Regions from separate parts of the Paraburkholderia sp. BR14374 genome, predicted to be linked through region 3. Evidence: predicted binding sites of a transcription regulator. Region 3 holds the regulator's gene; each other region holds the start of a gene.
The links. Region 3 encodes FNR, which switches genes on or off when oxygen is low (the NO sensors DNR and NnrR bind a similar motif). Its sites were predicted from a motif close to TTGATNNNNATCAA; they were not measured.
Positions count from the first base shown of each region.

Region 1: a site for FNR is predicted at 1,299-1,312, ahead of AB3X86_RS23765 (basic amino acid/polyamine antiporter). Genes of this name have one in related genera too.
Region 2: a site for FNR is predicted at 884-897, ahead of AB3X86_RS35685 (OmpW family protein). Genes of this name have one in related genera too.

Region 1 covers NZ_JBFPKF010000011.1:52,840-55,111, reverse strand. Annotated here, with positions in the region: gene AB3X86_RS23770 (ATP-binding protein) at 1-1,064, shown strand, start outside; gene AB3X86_RS23765 (basic amino acid/polyamine antiporter) at 1,442-2,272, shown strand, end outside.
Region 2 covers NZ_JBFPKF010000034.1:18,961-21,232, forward strand. Annotated here, with positions in the region: gene AB3X86_RS35680 (IS5 family transposase) at 1-641, opposite strand, end outside; gene AB3X86_RS35685 (OmpW family protein) at 956-1,594, shown strand; gene cyoA (ubiquinol oxidase subunit II) at 1,680-2,272, shown strand, end outside.
Region 3 covers NZ_JBFPKF010000011.1:187,421-189,692, forward strand. Annotated here, with positions in the region: gene AB3X86_RS24365 (PAS domain S-box protein) at 1-575, opposite strand, end outside; gene fnr (fumarate/nitrate reduction transcriptional regulator Fnr) at 699-1,481, opposite strand; gene AB3X86_RS24375 (response regulator) at 1,498-1,905, opposite strand; gene AB3X86_RS24380 (universal stress protein) at 2,154-2,272, shown strand, end outside.

The DNA.
Region 1 (2,272 bases), 130 kb from region 3:
GACCGGGCGTGCCCGGCGCACCGGTCGACGCAAGCCTGTCGGCGCGCGTCGCGCAATCGATCGGCGACGGCATCGGCACGCGCTATCCGTTGACCGTCAACGCGGTACCAGGCGATCGCGAGCGTCTGCAGGTGCACCTGAAACTGAGCGACGGCACGCCGCTCACCATCGACCTGCGGCCGATGCCCGGCGCACCGTTGTCGCGCTGGCTGCCGCTCGTGCTGACGCTGCAGCTGCTCGTGCTCGCCGCCTGCTGCTGGCTGGCGGTGCGGCTCGCGACGCGCCCGCTCAATCAGCTCGCTGTCGCGGCCGACACGCTCGGCCCCGACCTGAAGGCCGACCGTCTGCCCGAAGCCGGCCCGTCCGAAGTGGCGCGCGCCGCGCGCGCGTTCAACGCGATGCAGGATCGGATCGCCACGTACATGACCGAGCGCATGCAGATTCTCGCGGCGATTTCGCACGATCTGCAGACACCGATCACGCGCATGCGTCTGCGCGTCGACACGATGGACGACGACAGCGAAGCCGCGAAGCTGCGCCAGGACCTGCAGGAAATGGAGGCGCTGGTCAAGGAAGGGGTCACCTATGCGCGCACGATGCACGGCACGGCCGAAGTGCCACGCCGCATCGATCCCGATGCACTGTTCGATAGCCTCGTCTGCGATTACGTGGACGCCGGTCAGCAAGTGTCGCTGCAGGGCCAGTTCGGCCAGTCGCTGAGGTTGCGTCCACAGGCGTTGAAGCGCATCGTCGGCAATCTGGTCGATAACGCGCTGAGGTACGCCGGCGCCGCACAGATCGAGATCGGCGCGTTGCACGATGGCGAGGCGACCGTGTCGGTGCTCGATCGCGGTCCCGGCATTCCGGCCGAGTCGCTGGAGACGGTGTTCGAGCCGTTCGTGCGACTCGAAGATTCGCGCAATCGTCAAACGGGCGGCACAGGGCTGGGGCTCGCAATCGCGCGGCAACTCGCGCTCGCGATGGACGCGACGCTCACGCTGCACAACCGCGTTGGCGGCGGCCTCGAAGCGCGGCTGACGTTGAGGAAGTTGCGCGAGTCATAGTTGGACCCAATCCCCGCCACTGCGAAAGCGTCATCGGGTTTGGACCATTGATGACGTTCGCGCGTCATTCCGAGCTGTCGCTCAGCTGCTTATCAGTAGTTCTGAGCGACCACATTTTCAGCTCGCTTCAGCGATTCCCCATCATTCGAGAAAACCGCGTTGGTGATGCGACACGTCGCATCATTGTTAAATCATCGATATTGAATGCGACTTATCGATGCACGCGGCGATAAATTGACAAACGTCAACGGACAGACCATTCTTTTCGTGTGGTGGTTGCAGAGTAACGCGGCTGATCGACAGCAAGATTGGCCGAGAGACACGTTTCGTTCGAATCTGATTACAGATCCGTGTTGGGTCACTAAAAAGGAATCCGAATGGCGTCCACTCCACAAAAGCTTTCAAAAATGCAACTCACCGGGATGGTCGTGGGCGGCATGGTCGGAGCCGGGATATTTTCCCTACCGCGTACCTTCGCCGACGCCACGGGTCCGCTGGGCGCCTTGATCGCATGGCTGATTGCGGGCACGGGCATGTATATGCTGGCGCGCGTGTTTCAGACGCTGGCGGAAAGAAAGCCAGAACTGGACGCCGGCGTGTTTGCGTATGCGAGAGCGGGCTTTGGCGACTATCCGGGCTTTCTTTCCGCATTTGGCTACTGGATCAGCAGTTGTATCGGCAATGTTTCTTACTGGGTGCTGATCAAGTCGACACTCGGCGCATTTTTTCCGGTGTTCGGCGACGGTAATACGGTCGTCGCGATCGTCGTTGCTTCGATCGGCATCTGGCTATTTCATTACATGATCCTGAAAGGCGTGCAGCAGGCGGCCTTCATCAACAGTATTGTTACGGTCGCCAAGATCATTCCGATTCTGGTGTTCATTCTGATCCTGTTGTTCGGCTTTCGGATGGACCTGTTCCAGGCCAACCTCTACGGCGGCGGTCTCGAAGGCAATATCTTCGAGCAGGTGCGGGCCACGATGCTGGTCACCGTGTTCGTGTTTATCGGCATCGAAGGGGCGAGCGTTTATTCCCGTTATGCAAAGAAGCGCTCCGACGTCGGGCAATCGACGATATTCGGCTTCGTCGTCGTCACCTCGCTGATGGTGCTCGTGACGATGCTGCCTTATGCGGTGCTCGAGCGCGTGGACATTGCGGCGATGCGGCAGCCGTCGATGTCTGCGGTGCTCGAAGCGGTGGTCGGTCAC
Region 2 (2,272 bases), on a different contig from region 3:
ACCCTGCGGGTTTTGCCAAGGCCGCTGCCATGAGGGCGGCCACGTCGGGCGATTTCGGTAGCGATGCCGGCTGCGTGCAGCGGACGGCGGTATTTGTCGTGATCGTAGCCCCGATCGCCCTGAACGATGCGGGGCTTCGAAAGCGGCCGGCCGCGCTTGCCGGCAATGGGTGGGATCGCATCAACCAGCGTGTGAAGCTGGGTGAGATCGTGACGGTTGGCGCCGGTGAGGATTGCCGCGAGCGGGATGCTTTGAACCAGGTTGCGCGCGGACGGTGGGATTCGGTCCCGTTTTTGACCTGCACCCACCGCGCGGATCGAGGAGGAGTCGACGACGACACGGGACCAGTCAATCCGGTCGGACTCGCGTAGCTTCGCGAGCACCACTTCGTGTAGCCGGTCCCAGACGCCGGCAGCCTGCCAGTCTCGTAGACGGCGCCAGCAACTCATGCCACTGCCGCAGCCCATCTCGCGGGGCAGCAGGTCCCAGCGCAGGCCCGTCTGAAAGCTGAACAGGATGCCGGTAAGCATGGCCCGGTCATCCAGTGGTTTGCGTCCGGGATACCGTGAGCGGCGAGGTTTGGGTGGGGGCATCAAGGGTTCAATGAGTGCCCACAACGCATCAACGAGTAGTTTGGCCATGGCCTCCTCGTCACCGAAACAATGACGAGGTTAACAGCAATCGTTGGAAGTTAACAGATCAAAGCAATCATTTTGTTAAGGCTTCTTAGTGCTACTGAGAGCCACACGGCATATCGCAATCCCACGATCGGTTGCAAAACATTTCGGGAAGCATTGCGCAATTCGGAGCGCGGACGGAGAAGTGCAAGAACTCATATGGCCTGCGACGCGGTAACGCACACAAGCACTGCGTAAAACATCAGTTGATTGCGATCAACGCTATCGGCCACGAATTCGGACACAGTGTAGAAGGTTAATGGCTAAAGGTAATGACAATGATAAAGCAACTCCGTAATGTGGCTGCAGCACTACTCCTTATGTCGCCATTTGGACCGCACGCAGCTAACGCCGCCGACAGTGAAGTCGTCGGAAACTACGCAGGTGATTGGTTGGTACGCCTCCGCGCGATAAGCATTGAACCGCAAGTTCGCAGCACTGACACGCTTTCCGCGCTCGATGTCGGCGTAAGCAACGCGCTGGTGCCAGAGGTCGATTTCACTTATATGGTACGGGACAGCATCGGCGTGGAGTTGATTCTTGGTACCTCACGTCATCACCTGACGTCGAATCTCGGCGACCTTGGTGGCGTTAACGTGCTGCCACCGACATTGTTATTGCAATATCATTTTAATCATGCGGGACGCGTTCGACCGTACGTTGGTGCCGGACTCAACTACACGCTCTTCTATAACAACGGATTGCATGCGGGAGGTGTACCCGTCTCTATAAAGAATCACAGCTTTGGTCCTGCGCTGCAGGTCGGGATTGACGTGCAGGCATCAAAGAGTCTATTCGTTAACGCCGACATCAAGAAGATATGGATGAAGACTGACGCATCGCTTGGCGGCTCGACAATTGGCGCCTTGCATCTCGATCCGCTGGTCATTGGTATTGGCGTCGGGGTGAAGTTCTAGACGTTGCGAATCTCAAGCGACAGACGGTTCAGTGAACGGCTGGCTTCGCTCCTTGTACAGTGGTTAACTTGGGAGAAGATAGGGCATGACAGAGAGGAAAGCTTTTAAGGAGTGGTTAATCCCTATCGGTGGTTGGCTGTTCGTTTCTCTTGCTGGGTGTAGCCCCAAGTTTCTCGTCCTGAGTCCCAAGGGTAGCGTAGGCGCGGCGGAGAGATCACTCATCGCCTCGGCCACATGGGCCATGCTGCTGATCGTAGTTCCCGTTATTATCCTCACGCTTACCTTCGCGTGGCGCTACCGCGCGTCGAACCGCAGCGCACGCTACGTCCCGACCTGGGTTCACTCAACGGCGATTGAAGTGGTGGTCTGGGCCATACCCGCTGCCATCATTCTATTCCTCGCCATCCTTACGTGGCGTACCACGCATGAGCTCGACCCTTATAAACCACTGGAATCGGACGTGAAGCCCATCAACGTCGAAGTCGTCGCGGTCGACTGGAGATGGCTCTTTATCTATCCTGACCTCGGCATCGCTACAGTGAACGAATTGGCGGTGCCTGTCAGCACGCCGGTCAATTTTCGCATCACGTCGGACTCGGTGATGAACTCTTTCTTCATCCCGCAACTTGGCACTCAAGTCTACGCGATGGCCGGCATGCAAACGCGGTTACACCTGAT
Region 3 (2,272 bases):
TTCGCTTCGAGCAGCGCGACGCTCATTTTCAGCGCCGTCAGCCGTTGGCCGAGATCGTCGTGCAGTTCGCGCGCAATCCGTTTCTGCTCGTTTTCACGGGCGATGTGCGTGTGCGTGGATACCTGACTCGCGCGTTCGAGTTCCGCAAGACGCATGCGCTCGGTCAGATCGCGCGTGACCTTGGCGAAGCCGAGCAGCGCGCCCGACGCATCGTGCACGGCGGAAACGACCGCATTAGCCCAGAAACGCGAGCCGTCGCGACGCACACGCCACCCTTCGTCCTCGGCGCGGCCCACGGCTGCGGCGGTTTCCAGTTCGCGCGCGGGCTTGCCGGCCGCGATGTCTTCCGGGGTATAGAACTTCGAGAAATGCTGGCCGATGATTTCTTCGGGCGTGTAGCCCTTGATGCGCTGTGCGCCGGGATTCCAGCTGGTGATGCGGCCGGCGGGGTCTAGCATGAAGATCGCGTAGTCCTGCACCGCCTCGACCAACATGAAATAGCGATCCTCGACGGACACCTCCGACCCGGACGCAGCACTGGTGAAGCAGGAAGACTCGCCGCTCGATAGACCCATCGCTCCTCCGGGGCGGCCACGCAAGGTCGCGTACCGCAACGCACTGAGTTATATCAGTTCAGGAGCGCCTGTTCCACCCGGCATGTCCCGCGAACGAACGTGGGGCGAGCGTCGCGCCGGCGCTCAGACCCGAGCCAGTCGTTCTGGGTCTTCGATGCGGATCGTTTTGCCGTTCGCCTTGACGAGGTGCTCGCGTTGGAACTTCGAGAACATCCGGCTCACCGTTTCGAGCTTCATGCCCAGAAAGCAGCCGATTTCCTCGCGCGTCATGCGCAGATGAAACTCCGCCGCGGAAAAGCCGCGCGCCTTGAAGCGTTTCGACAGATTCAGCAAAAAAGTCGCGACGCGCTGCTCGGCGGTCATCGTGCCGAGCAGCATCATCTGGCTCGATTCGCGCACGATCTCGCCGCTCATCATCTGATAGATGTGATGCTGCATCGGTTTGATCTCGCGACAGATCGCCTCGAGCTGCGCGAACGGAATGATGCACACGACGCTATCTTCGAGCGCAATCGCATCGCAATTCTGCTTGCCCTCGCCGATGCCGTCGAGGCCAAGCGAGTCGCCGGCAATCTGGAAGCCCGTCACGTGCTCGCGACCGTCGCGATGCATGACCACGGTTTTGAATGAGCCGGCGCGTATCGCGTAGATGCTTTGAAACTCGTCGCCCGCGCGATACAGCGCGTCGCCGCGTTTGATCGAGCGCGTCGAGCAGATCAACGCATCGAGCCGGCTCAGTTCGTCCGGTGTCAGCTCGGGCGGCATGCACATCGCGCGCATCGCGCAGGTGGAGCAGCGCGTGACGGCGTGGCGTGCCGCCGCGGTGCTGGGCGCGACGTGGCTCGGTACGGCGTGCGAGGTGCGAGGCGCGTCGTGGCGGGGTTCACGGACTGCGGCAACTTGCATGATCGGCTCCTGGCGGTCAGACCCGATGCGCACGACGCGCATAGGCAATCGCTTCGATGGCGCGGCAGGCGAGCTCGAACTCCGAGGTCTTGTCGAAGAAGAAGTCGGCGCCCGCCGCTTCGCACGCGCGGCGAAACGCCGTCGCGTCATGATTGGTCAGCACGATGCTGACGATGGACGGCCGCACCCGCGCTAGCGCAGCGAGCAGCAGGAGGTCGGTCTTGCCCGAGAAGCACGGGTCCAGCACCGCGACATCGGCGCGACTCGCGACGATGTCGTCGAACGCGTGCTCGACGCCCGCCGACTCGCCGGCGATTTCGATGCCGGGAATCAGCGCGATCAGGCAAGCAAGCCGGCGCCGGACCTCGACCGCATCGTCGACGAGGAAGATTCTCGATAAGGTGGTTGACGGGGCGGTGTCCATACCGACCAGTATTGGCGACCTAATCTTGGAAATATATCGGCAGCGCTTTAAGCGGTGCTAGGAGTTCAGGTGTTGGTTGTAGGAATATTCCTAGTGGGTTGCTGGCGATGCCGCCCAGCAGCGGCCGCACCGAGCGGCGGCCCGTTGACCTGCGTCAAGCCGCGTGGCGGGGCGCGCTTCACACTGTCGGTGCAAACGCGCGAGGGCACCACTTCGGGTCATGCCAGCGCTTTCAGAGGGAGTCCGACATGTATGCACGAATTCTGGTTGCACTCGACGACAGTCCCAGCGCGCAGCGCGCCTTCGCCGAGGCGCTGAAGCTCGCGAAGCTGACGGGCGCCACGCTCGAAGCCTGCTGCGTGGTGGG